Regions from separate parts of the Paenarthrobacter sp. 10L412 genome, predicted to be linked through region 1. Evidence: riboswitches for the same ligand, from Rfam matches in the RefSeq annotation. Region 1 holds a riboswitch; each other region holds the start of a gene.
The links. A riboswitch is a leader RNA that binds a small molecule or an ion and turns the genes downstream of it on or off. The one in region 1 is predicted to bind thiamine pyrophosphate.
Positions count from the first base shown of each region.

Region 2: another riboswitch for thiamine pyrophosphate. It lies ahead of AC1DD7_RS04755 (ECF transporter S component); the one in region 1 lies ahead of AC1DD7_RS20265 (bifunctional hydroxymethylpyrimidine kinase/phosphomethylpyrimidine kinase).
Region 3: another riboswitch for thiamine pyrophosphate. It lies ahead of thiO (glycine oxidase ThiO); the one in region 1 lies ahead of AC1DD7_RS20265 (bifunctional hydroxymethylpyrimidine kinase/phosphomethylpyrimidine kinase).

Region 1 covers NZ_JBFTJT010000016.1:61,434-65,566, forward strand. Annotated here, with positions in the region: gene AC1DD7_RS20260 (Rne/Rng family ribonuclease) at 1-1,899, shown strand, start outside; TPP riboswitch at 2,025-2,123, shown strand; gene AC1DD7_RS20265 (bifunctional hydroxymethylpyrimidine kinase/phosphomethylpyrimidine kinase) at 2,115-3,665, shown strand; gene rplU (50S ribosomal protein L21) at 4,044-4,133, shown strand, end outside.
Region 2 covers NZ_JBFTJT010000003.1:305,332-309,464, reverse strand. Annotated here, with positions in the region: gene AC1DD7_RS04780 (Na+/H+ antiporter subunit E) at 1-183, shown strand, start outside; gene AC1DD7_RS04775 (MrpF/PhaF family protein) at 180-458, shown strand; gene mnhG (monovalent cation/H(+) antiporter subunit G) at 448-837, shown strand; gene AC1DD7_RS04765 (DUF4235 domain-containing protein) at 868-1,128, opposite strand; gene AC1DD7_RS04760 (NUDIX hydrolase) at 1,165-1,842, opposite strand; TPP riboswitch at 1,973-2,109, shown strand; gene AC1DD7_RS04755 (ECF transporter S component) at 2,189-2,809, shown strand; gene AC1DD7_RS04750 (ABC transporter ATP-binding protein) at 2,809-4,133, shown strand, end outside.
Region 3 covers NZ_JBFTJT010000007.1:98,272-102,404, forward strand. Annotated here, with positions in the region: gene AC1DD7_RS10775 (RNB domain-containing ribonuclease) at 1-637, opposite strand, end outside; gene AC1DD7_RS10780 (ferritin-like fold-containing protein) at 679-1,347, shown strand; gene thiE (thiamine phosphate synthase) at 1,391-2,074, opposite strand; TPP riboswitch at 2,102-2,219, shown strand; gene thiO (glycine oxidase ThiO) at 2,212-3,480, shown strand; gene thiS (sulfur carrier protein ThiS) at 3,477-3,713, shown strand; gene AC1DD7_RS10800 (thiazole synthase) at 3,718-4,133, shown strand, end outside.

The DNA.
Region 1 (4,133 bases):
GAGGGCCAGCCGCGCCGGATCGAGAATGCGCTGAAGTCCGGTGATTCCGTCCTGGTGCAGGTTACCAAGGACCCCGTTGGCCATAAGGGCGCCCGCCTCACCAGCCAGATTTCCCTGCCGGGCCGCTACCTTGTGTACGTGCCGGGCGGTTCCATGACCGGTATCTCGCGCAAACTGCCCGACGTCGAACGCAACCGCCTCAAGCGCATCCTTAAGGACCGCTTACCGGAGAACGCCGGCGTTATTGTGCGCACAGCCGCTGAAGGTGCATCCGAGGAAGAACTGACGCACGACATCAACCGTCTGCGCGCGCAGTGGGAAGGCATTGAAGGGCAGGCGTCCTCCACCAAGGTGCTGGCTCCGGAGCTGCTCTACGGAGAACCTGACCTCACTATCAAGGTTGTCCGGGATGTCTTCAACGAAGACTTCTCCAAGTTGATCGTTTCCGGCGACGACGCCTGGGACACCATCGAGGCTTACGTCACCTACGTTGCTCCCGATTTGGTGGGCCGCCTTGAGAAGTGGACCAAGGACCAGGACATTTTCGCTGCCTGGCGGATCGACGAACAGATCCACAAGGCGCTGGAACGCAAGGTTTTCCTTCCGTCTGGTGGTTCCCTGGTCATCGACCGCACAGAAGCCATGACCGTGGTGGATGTCAACACGGGTAAGTTCACCGGCAGCGGTGGAAACCTGGAAGAAACCGTCACCAAGAACAACCTTGAAGCGGCCGAGGAAGTGGTTCGCCAGCTTCGCCTGCGCGATATCGGTGGCATCATCGTCATCGACTTCATTGACATGGTCCTCGAATCGAACCGCGACCTGGTGCTCCGCCGAATGGTGGAATGCCTTGGCCGTGACCGCACCAAGCACCAAGTGGCCGAAGTGACGTCGCTGGGCCTGGTGCAGATGACGCGCAAGCGCATGGGAACAGGCCTTCTTGAGGTGTTTGGTGAACAGTGCGAGCACTGTGCCGGGCGTGGTGTCGTCACCCACGATGAGCCCGTGGAACACCGACGCGCCAACGTCGTTGCCGCCGAGCACCACCGTCCGCACGCCGAACCCACCCAACAGCCTGCTGCGCGCACTGATCGCAAGCGTCGCCGCGGCAAGGGTGGGGGACCGGCAATGACCGAAGTTGCCCCTACGGTCCACAGCACGCCTGCCGCCCCCGTGGCTCCGGCAGCCACGGAGTCCGTGGACCCGGCCCGCCAGGCGAAGGCTGAGGCGACCAGGGCAGCTCTTGCCACCATAGCCGCTGCAGCGCATGCCGCCCACTTGCACGATGACGAGGTTCACCGTGCGGAGGAGCTGGCCCGCGCAGCAGGCCAGCAGGGTCATACCGATGAATCCGCCCCTGAAGCTGCAACCGGCGATGCCGGGGTACCGGCTGCACCTGATGCCGCCAGTCATGAGGCTGCGGTCCGGGAAGCACGCTCCACTCCTGTTCTGCGTTTTGGTGGCGAAGAAGTGGCTCTTCCGTTTGTGGAACACCATGAGGAACCACCTGCCGGTAAGCCGGCCATGAGCCTGGACCTGTTGGCCGAGGCATTTTCGCACCTCGGCGCCGCACCGGCTGCTGAGGAAGAGCCGAGGACTTCGGTGTCCGAACCCGCGACTGCTTCCGCCGTTTCCCCGGGCAGCGCTTATGCTGTCACTACCGATGAGCACGATCATTCATCGCGTTCCCGTGGCCGTCGCGGCCGAAGGAACCGCAGTGCCAGCAGGGCGCAGGGTTCCGCAAACGAAACCAGTGTGGAACACCACGATGTAACTGCTGCCGCCGCAGGTGGATCGGCCCATGAAGCCAAGGCGCCGGCAGCGGAAGAGCCTGCCAAAAAGAAGGTAGCTGACGAGCCCATCATCCTTGGGGTGGGAGTTCCTGCTTCCGAGTTGTAGGCACTGACAGGGTCCCGCAGCATCCGTTTACGGCGGATGCTGCGGGACTCTTTTGTTGTTGACAGTCACATCCATTCCCCGAGGCCGTCCGGTTCCCGGGCCGGGGGGCTTCCGGGCTACGCTAGGAAACTGACACGGGGTGCCGGGCGATGGGCCTGGCTGAGATCCAGACCCGTTGAACCTGTCCGGTTAGCACCGGCGAAGGGATGTCCACCATGGCTTCATCGTCGAATTCCGCTGTCTACCCTGTCTACCCCGCTGGTATCGGAGCAGTCCCGGCCCGGCCACATCCGCGGGTGCTCAGCATTGCCGGCTCGGATCCTTCTGGCGGCGCCGGAATCCAGGCAGACCTGAAGAGCATCGCAGCGCACGGCGGCTATGGCATGGCTGCCATCACAGCTTTGACGGCCCAGAACACCCTGGGCGTCAGCGCAGTCCATGTTCCGCCTGTGGAGTTCCTGCGTCAGCAACTGGACGCGATCAGCAGCGATATTGACATTGATGCAGTCAAGATCGGGATGTTGGGTGACGCGGCCGTCATCGACGAAGTCCGTAACTGGCTCGAAGAGGTGCGTCCCGCCGTCGTGGTCCTTGACCCGGTGATGGTGGCCACCAGTGGCGACCGTCTTCTGCGTGAGAGCGCAGAAGCATCTTTGCGCAGCCTCTTGCCGTTGGCGGATCTCATCACGCCAAACCTTCCCGAACTGGCGATGTTGTTGGGTGAGCCCGAAGCCCGGGATTGGGCCACGGCGCTTGACCAAGGCAAGCGACTGGCTGCTGAGTGTGGAACGACGGTTTTGGTGAAGGGCGGCCATTTGGCAGGAAACGACTGTCCGGATGCGCTGGTCAATACGAGTGGCTTGCTTCGGCAGGACGTCATCGAGGTGCCTGGGCCCCGAGTGGATACCAGGAACAGCCACGGAACGGGGTGCTCACTCTCCTCGGCATTGGCCACGGTCCAAGCCCGCAGGGACGATTGGGAGGCATCACTCCGAGAGGTCAAGCCGTGGCTGCTGCAGGCCCTGACGGCGGCCGACCGGCTCGAGGTAGGCAAGGGCAGCGGGCCGGTCCACCACTTCCACCACATGGAGCCGGCGCTGAATCCTGCAGGGAAGTCCGGCGACTTTGCCGCGCGGCTGTGGGCCGAAGCTGCACCGGAATTGGACGCAATCTACGGCCTCGGCTTCATTCAGGGCCTGCAGTCCGGGCGTCTTCCGGAGCCCCACTTCAACTATTACCTCGCCCAGGATGCCATCTACCTGAACGGCTACTCCCGGGTTTTGGCGCGCGCAGGTGCACTTGCCCCCACTGAAGAAGAGCAGCTCTTCTGGGCAAAGTCATCGCAACTCTGCCTTGAAGTGGAGTCCGAGCTCCACCGGGACTGGCTGAGCACGCGTCCGGCTTCGACAGAGACCGGACCCGTGACAAGGTCGTACGTGGACCATCTACTGGCGACGTCGGCTTCGGGCAGTTACGCCGTTTTGCTGGCGGCAATCCTGCCCTGCTACTGGCTGTACGCGGAGGTAGGGCAGCAACTTCACGCGGCGTATATCCAAGCAGGCGCTCCCAGCGACCACCCTTACGCCGCATGGTTGAAGACGTACGCGGATGAAGAGTTTGCTGCCGCAACCCGGAAGGCGATCGACTTTACCGATGCTGCGGCAGTTGGCGCCACTGTGCAGGAACGCAAGGCCATGGTTGACGCCTTCGCCCAGTCCTGCCGCTACGAAACTGCCTTCTTTGATGCCCCCAGGCTCTTCGCCTGAGCAGGGCTTCCGAGCTTGCCGCGTGGAACAAATTCACAAAGCTCCAGCGCGTCGCGGGCCAAACCGCAGTATCCCCGCGCAAATCCTGTAGGCTGTATGGGCACGGTGCCGGGAGAGTCCGTTACAACTGGTGACGCAAGTCACCCGATAGCCTCCGGACCCGGCCTCATTTGCAGCTGAAGGTCAAACTAGCGTAATCTTGATCTTCGGTGCTTACGCCAACACTTGGGTTATGCCCCTTGGAATTGTTCATGGGATGACTCGCGGGCTTCGATCTGAAGTCCACGGCGTTGAGGCACAGCGCGAACCAAGCCTGATTCCGGTTCAAGGTTCCGCACGCAAATTTAGTAAGAAACGTCGAGAGAAGTGAGTACCCAAGTGGTGTACGCGATTGTCCGCGCAGGCGGCCGCCAAGAAAAAGTTTCCGTTGGAGACTACGTAACGCTTAACCGCGTCCCCGGTGGAGCC
Region 2 (4,133 bases), on a different contig from region 1:
GACCGCTCGACGTCCACGCTCTACCTGCACGCGCTCAATATTTACGAGGAAGCCGGAATCGCCAAGATCCGTCAGGAAGTCCAGAACATCGAGGCCACGCTGATCCGGATCATGGGAACGCGCGAGGAACTCGACGCACTCAAGGATGAACCGACCCCGGGCCTGGAAGGGGCAGCTCTGTGAAAGAACTCGTTCTGCTGGTGACGGCTGTCATCCTGAGCTTGGCTGCGGTGGGAGCGATCATCCGCATCGCCATCGGCCCCTCTTTGTTGGACCGCGTTTTGGCATCGGATGTCCTGCTGGCCATTCTCGGCGCCGCGCTTGCGATCGATATGGCGATGAACCGGCACCTGAACAACTTGGTGTTGCTCGTGGCTCTCGCGGTGATCGGCTTCGTAGGCTCCGTAACATTTGCCCGATTTGTGGCCGATCGGAGGGATCACAGCAATGACTCCTGAAACCACTGGTGTGGATGCCGTCATCGACGCAGTGACGGCCGTGTTTCTTGTGGTGGGTGCCCTGATGTCCCTCGGCGCCGCTATTGGCCTTTTGCGGTTCCCCGATCTCATGAGCCGCATGCACGCGGCAACCAAGCCGCAGGTCCTGGGTCTTTTCCTCATGCTTGCGGCCATGGGTCTGCAAATGCGCACATGGTGGGTTTGGCCGGTTCTCGTGGTGGCCTGGATTTTCCAGCTACTCACCGCGCCGGTCTCCGCACACATGGTGGGCCGCTCCGCTTACCGAACCAAGCACGGGCACCGCGAGCTGCTCACCAAGGATGAGCTTGAAGCGGTTGTCCAAAGGGCGGCCGGCGACGGTTCCACCCCGGACGCTTAGGAACCCCGCGTTGGAATGCCTATGCGCGGCCTAGACGATGTCTTGCGTCTTGGCGAAACGGGCGATGGCACGCTGGGTGCCGCGGCTCGCGAAAACCTGGATGAGCGTGCTGACGAAGGCTGAAATCAGCGCGAACGACAAGGCTGAGCGGAGGCTCGTTTCCATATCGTCGTGGCCTGTGGGCGGCTTGTTGCCCGTGGCCTTTTCCCAGCCCTTGTTGACCAACTTGGTGCCGACGAATCCGGCTGCAAGGCTTACTCCGGCACCCAGCAGCTTGAAAAAGAGGTTCATGCCCCCAGCCTAGCCTCACATCCAGGCGCCTTGGGACTAACGGCGGTTTTCCCGTTCCTTGAGGAAAGCTGCCATGGAACCGCGTGGTGCAAGGACAGGGACAACATCGTGATCGGCTTCCCAGACGGCATCTACTGTTCCAAGGCCGGCAATTTCCTTGAGCAGGTAATACGTGGGTGGCATCAGCTGCAATTTACCGGCCGCCTCGGCCGCCAGGATCCCATCCACCGGCATCCAGAGTGATTGCCAAGCTTCAGTGGTTTGGTGCTGGGGTGCTGCTTCCGGAGCAGGCTTGGCAACATAGAAGTAGGTGTCGAAACGCTTGGGCATGTCCGTCGGCGTGACCCAGTTGGCGAAGGGGCGAAGGTCTGAGGCATCAAGGCGAAGTCCGGCCTCCTCCCAAACCTCCCGCAGTGCAGCGGTAAGCACCATGCCTGACTTTGCCGGGGCCTGTTCGGGATCAGCGGCGATGGAGCTGAGGTTCCAGTCTGCAGCGTGCCGTTCCAGCAGCTCAGCCGGGTAATCCCATCCGTCCTGGTCTGCGGCATCAACCCGGCCTCCCGGAAAGACCACCATGCCGGCGGCGAAGTCCATGGTGGCAACCCTGTGCTGCACGAAGGCTTCGAGCCCGGCCGGGGAGTCGCGGAGCAGGATGACGCTCGCGGCAAGGCGGGGTTGGGAAACTGGGATGTCCGTAGTGGGAAGGTCCGTCATGAAATACCCCTTTGCCGCGTCGATTCTGCTGGATCATTGTCTCAGGTGTGGTTGCCAGCCGCTTTGTGACCAACCCCAGCGCGCACGAACACCCACAGGTGTAAACTGAACCACGCCCATAAGGGCAGATTAATAACGACAGGGGAGCGCCGCCGTCGGACCTTGCAGAGATGCAGGAGACGCGAGGGCGCTGAGAGTGCGGACAGCCGCAGACCCTCGAACCTGATCCGGTTAGTACCGGCGCAAGGGAGTCGAGCTTCTCAGAGTGTCCGGATCCGGGCGGCGCAGGCCGACCGGGGGTTTTCCGGGGAGCACTTTCCCCTCCTGTACCTCAGGAGGCAGAAAAATGACCACGGCAAGCGTGAAGAAAACCAGTTATAACTGGCGTGTTGTAGACATCGTGGTGGCAGCTTTGATTGCCATCGCCGGCGGCGTGATCTTCTGGGCCTGGTCCCAGGGCGCCGCAATCGTATCCATCCCCATGAACGCCACGTATCCGCCGCTCACCGGTTTGATTGCCGGTGGCTGGATGATCCCCGCCGTCCTGGGCATGCTCATCATCCGCAAGCCGGGCGCAGCCCTGTTCTGCGAAGCCGTCGCCGCCACCGGCGAACTCATCATGGGTTCCCAGTACGGCACCACCGTCCTCATCTCCGGCATCCTCCAGGGACTGGGCGCGGAACTCGTCTTCGCTGCGTTCCGGTACAAGAAGTTCAACCTTTCCACTGCACTCCTCGCAGGTGCGGGCTCGGGCCTCTTCTGCGGTCTTAACGATTCCTTCCTGCCTTGGGGCTGGAACATCGCCTACGAGGCAATCGACAAGCTGGCCTACATCGCCTTCACCACGCTCTCCGGTGCGATCATCGCCGGCGCGCTGTCCTGGGTTGCCACCCGCGGGCTGGCCAAGACCGGCGTCCTCAGCTCCTTCGCGTCGCGCAAGGCTGCTTCGGAGCCCGTCTTCAACTAATGCCTGCGAAAGAAAGCAGCAACCAGCAAAGCAACCACCAAGTCCGGCCTGCCGCCATCACCGCCCAAGGGTGGGGATGGCGGCATGCCGGGCGTTCCACACCCGCCATCCAGGACCTCGATCTGCGGATCGAGCCCGGCGAGCGTGTGCTCTTGCTGGGTCCATCGGGCGCAGGGAAGTCGACACTGCTCCATGCCCTCGCCGGTGTGCTGGGTGACGAGGAAGACGATTCGGACGAGACCGGCTCGCTGTTGATCGACGGCCTCGCTCCCCGCGAACAGCGCGGCCGTGCAGGTCTGATGCAGCAGGATCCGGAAACCCAGGTGGTGCTCTCACGGGTGGGTGACGACGTCGCGTTTGGCGCCGAAAACCTTGCCGTTCCCCGGGATGAGATTTGGGCCCGCGTCCATGAAGCGCTCGACGACGTTGGGTTGCGCACCGCTGCAGGCGGCGGTTTGGCACTGGATCACCCGACGGCGGCACTCTCCGGCGGGCAGAAGCAGCGCCTTGCGTTGGCTGGCATCCTGGCGATGCGGCCGGGGCTGATCCTGCTTGACGAACCCACGGCCAACCTCGATCCGGTGGGCGTGCTTGAGGTTCGAGACGCGGTGCAGCGCTGCCTGGACAAGACCGGTGCCACTTTGGTTGTCGTGGAACACCGTGTGTCCGTCTGGAAGGACCTGGTGGACAGGATCGTGGTCCTCCAGCCACCCTCGGCTGGGGGCGGTGTGCTCCTGGACGGCCCGCCGGATCAGGTGCTCACAGAGGCCCGCACCATGTTGATGGCAGCGGGAGTGTGGGTGCCGGGGTACGTTCCGGCGACTCGCGCCCGCAGGACCACAACTCAGGAAATGGGCGGCCATGAATCCACCGCGCAACTCCTCCTCGTGGCACAGGACCTGGCTGTCTCCCGTGAGAAGTCGCGCCGTCGCCGCTTCAAAACCATCCCACCCGTCCCCGTGCAATCGGGTATCAGTGCACAAGTACGGGCTGGCCAGGCACTCACCATCACGGGTCCGAACGGTGCCGGCAAATCTACTTTTGCGCTCACGTTGGCCGGCCTTCTGGCGCCCGTGGACGGCAAGGTGAGTGCCGCCGTCGAGCTTTCCGAGGGAGCTGGAATCGACCCGTTCAAGTGGAAGGCGGATCAGCTGATTTCGCGCATTGGCACCGTGTTCCAGGAACCGGAGCACCAGTTCGTGACGGGCAAGGTCCTGGACGAGCTGATGTTCGGACCAAAGCATCTGGGACACGGTGAAGAACGCGTGGATGAATTGGTGGAGCGTTTGCGGCTCACGCATTTGGTGGACGCGAACCCTTACAC
Region 3 (4,133 bases), on a different contig from region 1:
GGTTGGCGCCACCACGCAGACGTTCCAGTTCCGCCCGCTTGAGGCCAACCTCCTTGAGGAGGTCAAGCACTGGTGGGGCCGTGCCGGCATCGATCTGTTCCTGGGCACCCCTGTAACTCAGCTTGGCGCGGCTACGGACGGTGCCACGGGCCACTGACGTGGCGGATACCTCCGCATTGTGGTCCAGTTCGAAGTCCCACACGAAGGCGCTGCAGTCCTGACCAGCCAGCAGGCTTCCGGCGTTCTCGCTGATAACCTCCGGGTGCAGCGGGATCCTCCCGTCAGGAGCGTAAAACGTTTGCCCCCGCTGCCGGGTTTCGGCATCGAGTGCCCCGCCGGGAGCAACAAAGGATGGCACGTCCGCGATTGCGTAGAGGACTTTGTAACCGTCACCGGCACGTTCAATGAACACCGCTTGGTCCAGGTCGGTGGACGTGGCCGGATCAATGGTCACGAACGGAATGTCCCTGAGGTCACGGTCCGGCAGCATGTGGTTTTCCACTGCTTTCCGGGCTTCCGTCACGGCCTCGGCCGGATACTCGCCCGGGAGTTCCAGTTCGGTCCGGAGGGCTGCAAATGCCTCCGCGAGCTGGTCCGACGAGTCGTCGACGTTGGGCGAAATCCGATGATGTGACACGAAAATCAGGTTAGCCCGAAATCGCTGGATAGTCTTGGACCATGAGCACTTCCTTGGACGATAATGCTCGCGTCCAGCGCCTCTCTTCGGAGCTGCTGGGAGCCATGGCGTACGGCGAGCTCTCCGCGTTTGGCCGGTTGTCTTTCGACTCCCGGTACGCTCCCACCCTCCATGACAGGGCAGTGCTGGCAAAGATTGCCGTTGGCGCTTACGGAAACTTCGCCTTGATCAGCAGCCGGCTATCGGAGATGGGACTCGATGCCGAAGAGGCCATGCTTCCGTTCCAGCGCTCGTTTGACCACTTTCACGAGCGAACAAAGCCAGCGGACTGGTTTGAATCCGTCATGAAGGCCTATGTGATCGACACCGTGTCATCGGACTTTTACCGCATGGTCGCGTCGTTCCTTGACGGCGGGACGCAACTCTTTGTCCAGAAGGTTGCCTCCGCGGACCAAGCCACGGAAGTATTACGCGTCCTCCTGCGCAGGGCTCTGGCTGATGATCCCCGCCTTGCGTCGCGACTGGCTTTGTGGGGCCGCCGCCTCGTCGGTGAAGCGCTGACGCAAGCACAACGCGTAGGCATGGAACATCCCCAGTTAGGACCGCTGCTCAAGGGCGGCGGGGATGCGCGCACGGCAGTCAAGGCCCTCACGGCCGAGCTTGCGGAGCGGCATGGGCGACGCATGTCCGGGCTCGGACTCACGGCTTAGGAGACTTTCGCATATTCTCCGCGGCCACCAGGGCGCCGGGTGATTATCCGGCGTCGAGCGCTTCCAGCAAAGTCTTGGCCGCCGCCGTCGGATCCTCTGCCTCAGTGATGGCCCGCACCACGACGACCCGGCTCGCTCCCGCGGCAACCACCTGTTCAATGTTGCTGAGGTCGATGCCGCCAATAGCGAACCAGGGGAGGAGGACGCCACCTACGGTCTCCTCGTCCGCGCGCTTTACGGCTTCCGCGGCATATGTGACCAGGTCCAGCCCAACTGCTTCACGGCCTGGCTTTGTGGGCGTTGCCCACACCGGACCAACACAGAAATAATCCAGTCCGCTCCTGCCAGGGGAGGCAGCTATCGCGGCGTCAACCTGCTCCGGCGTATGGGTGGAGAGGCCGATCACGGTGCGGTCGTGGAGGAGGTGACGTGCGGCGCGCAGGGGGATGTCCTTTTGCCCGATATGGAACACCGGAGCCCCGGAAATACTGGCAACATCGGCGCGGTCGTTGACGGCCCACAGCCGCCCGTGCCGTTGGGCCACGTTGTGCAGAACCTCCAGGACCTCCAGCTCCTCGGCGGCCTCGAGCGTCTTGTCGCGAAGCTGGATGATGTCTACGCCGCCCTCGAACGCGGCGTCGACGAAGTCTTCGAAATCGCCCTGGCGTTTGCGGGCATCAGTGCACAAGTAGAGGCGGGCAGTGGTGTGGACATCATGCTGGGTCATGGAAACCAGAGTAGTTCCTCTAAACTGGGCACGTACTGCGGGAGCCGTGACAGCGTCATATGACCGTCCGGCTGAGAGGGCTTCAGCGCCGACCGCTTGACCTGATCCGGCTAATACCGGCGTAGGGAAGGAAACATATGGCAGAATCCCGCCAAAACCCCTTGCAGGCAGACGTCGCAGTCATTGGTGGCGGCATCATCGGCCTTGGCATCGCCCACGAAGCCCGCCGCCAGGGCCGCTCTGTGGTCCTCATTGATCCCACCCCCGCAGCGGGTGCGACGTTCGCTGCCGCTGGAATGCTGGCTCCGGTCAGTGAGCTCCACTACCAGGAGGAAGACCTCCTGGAACTCATGCTGGAATCCTCCCAACTGTGGCCCGCTTTCATCCGGAGCGTCCATGGCGGCGAATCAGCCAACGGATACCGCACGACGTCGACAATCGCCGTTGGTGCCGACGCCGCCGACCGCCGCGCGCTGGCAGACCTCCGCACAGTCCAGCAGGCCGCGGGGCTCCACGTGGAGCCATTGTCATTGCGGGAAGCGCGCGAGCGTGAGCCTTTGCTGAGCCCACAGATTTCCTGTGCCTTCGAGATACCGGCCGATCACCAAGTGGATCCGCGGCGCCTTGCACGGTGCCTCATGGAAGGGTTGTCAGCCCACGGACCAAGTGACCCAACGTGGGTTTGCGGAGCGGAGAGCGGTTTCGCCCTGCCGCTCCACGCATCCCGTTTGCTCTGGGACGGGGACCGCGTCACCGGGGTGGAAGTCGATTCCGGCGCCGTCGTTTTTGCCCAAGAAACTGTAATTGCCTGCGGGCTGGATGCGACAAAGATCGGCAATCTCCCCGAGGGGCTCACGCTGCCCCTGCGGCCCGTTTACGGCGACATCCTCAGGCTGCGCGTTCCCCAACACCTCCAGCCCCTCCTCACATCCACCATCCGGGGCATGGTCCGCGGGGTGCCGGTCTACATCGTGCCCCGGGACGATGGCACGGTGGTGATTGGAGCCACGCAGCGCGAGGACGGTCTATCCGCTTCCACCAATGCAGTCTCCGCCGGGGGCGTCTATCAACTCCTGCGGGACGCCCAAGTGCTGGTGCCTGCGGTGGCGGAGCTGGAACTGTTGGAAGCGACAGCACGCGCACGGCCCGGCACTCCGGACAACGCACCATTGCTTGGACGCGTTTCTGGACTGGGACGTGTTTCAGGGCCTGAGGGCACCATCGACGGTCTCGTGATCGCGTCCGGGTTCTTCCGCCACGGCGTTCTGTTGACGCCTGTGGCCGCCAAAATCGTAGGCGGGCTGATCAGCGGCTCAGCCGACCCCCGATGGTCCATTTTCCGGCCTGATCGATTTACGGCAACGCAGGATCACCGCCTCCAATCAGCAATCAAGGACACACCATGAACATCAAACTCAACGGCTCCGAACACGCCGTGGCGGACGACGCATCCGTCAGCACGCTCGTCAGCGCCATCACAGGCCGGGTCCTGGACCACCGGGGACAGGCAGCCGACGGCGGCAAGCTGGGTGTCGCCGTCGCACGTAATTCCGAGGTAGTGCCCCGCAGCCAATGGGCCGCGACTGCGCTCGCCGATGGAGACGAACTCGAACTCGTAACCGCAGTCCAGGGAGGCTGAAAAAATGACCGCAGCAAAAACTGACATCAGAACAGACGCTTTGGTGATCGACGGCGTCGAATTCGGCTCCCGCCTGATCATGGGTACCGGTGGTGCGCCGAGTCTGGACGGGTTGGGAGCAGCCCTTCTGGCTTCAGGGACGGAACTGACCACTGTGGCAATGCGCCGGTACTCGCCGGCCGAGACAGGTTCACTGTTTCAACTCCTGCTGGATCACAACATCCGGGTCCTGCCCAACACCGCTGGCTGTTTTACTGCCAAAGACGCAGTGATGACCGCGGAGCTCGCCCGGGAGGCGCTGGAGACGGACTGGGTGAAGCTGGAGGTCATCGCCGATGAACATACTCTCCTTCCGGATGCGGTGGAACTCGTGGAGGCAACCGAACAGCTGGTGAACCGTGGTTTCAAGGTCTTCGCCTA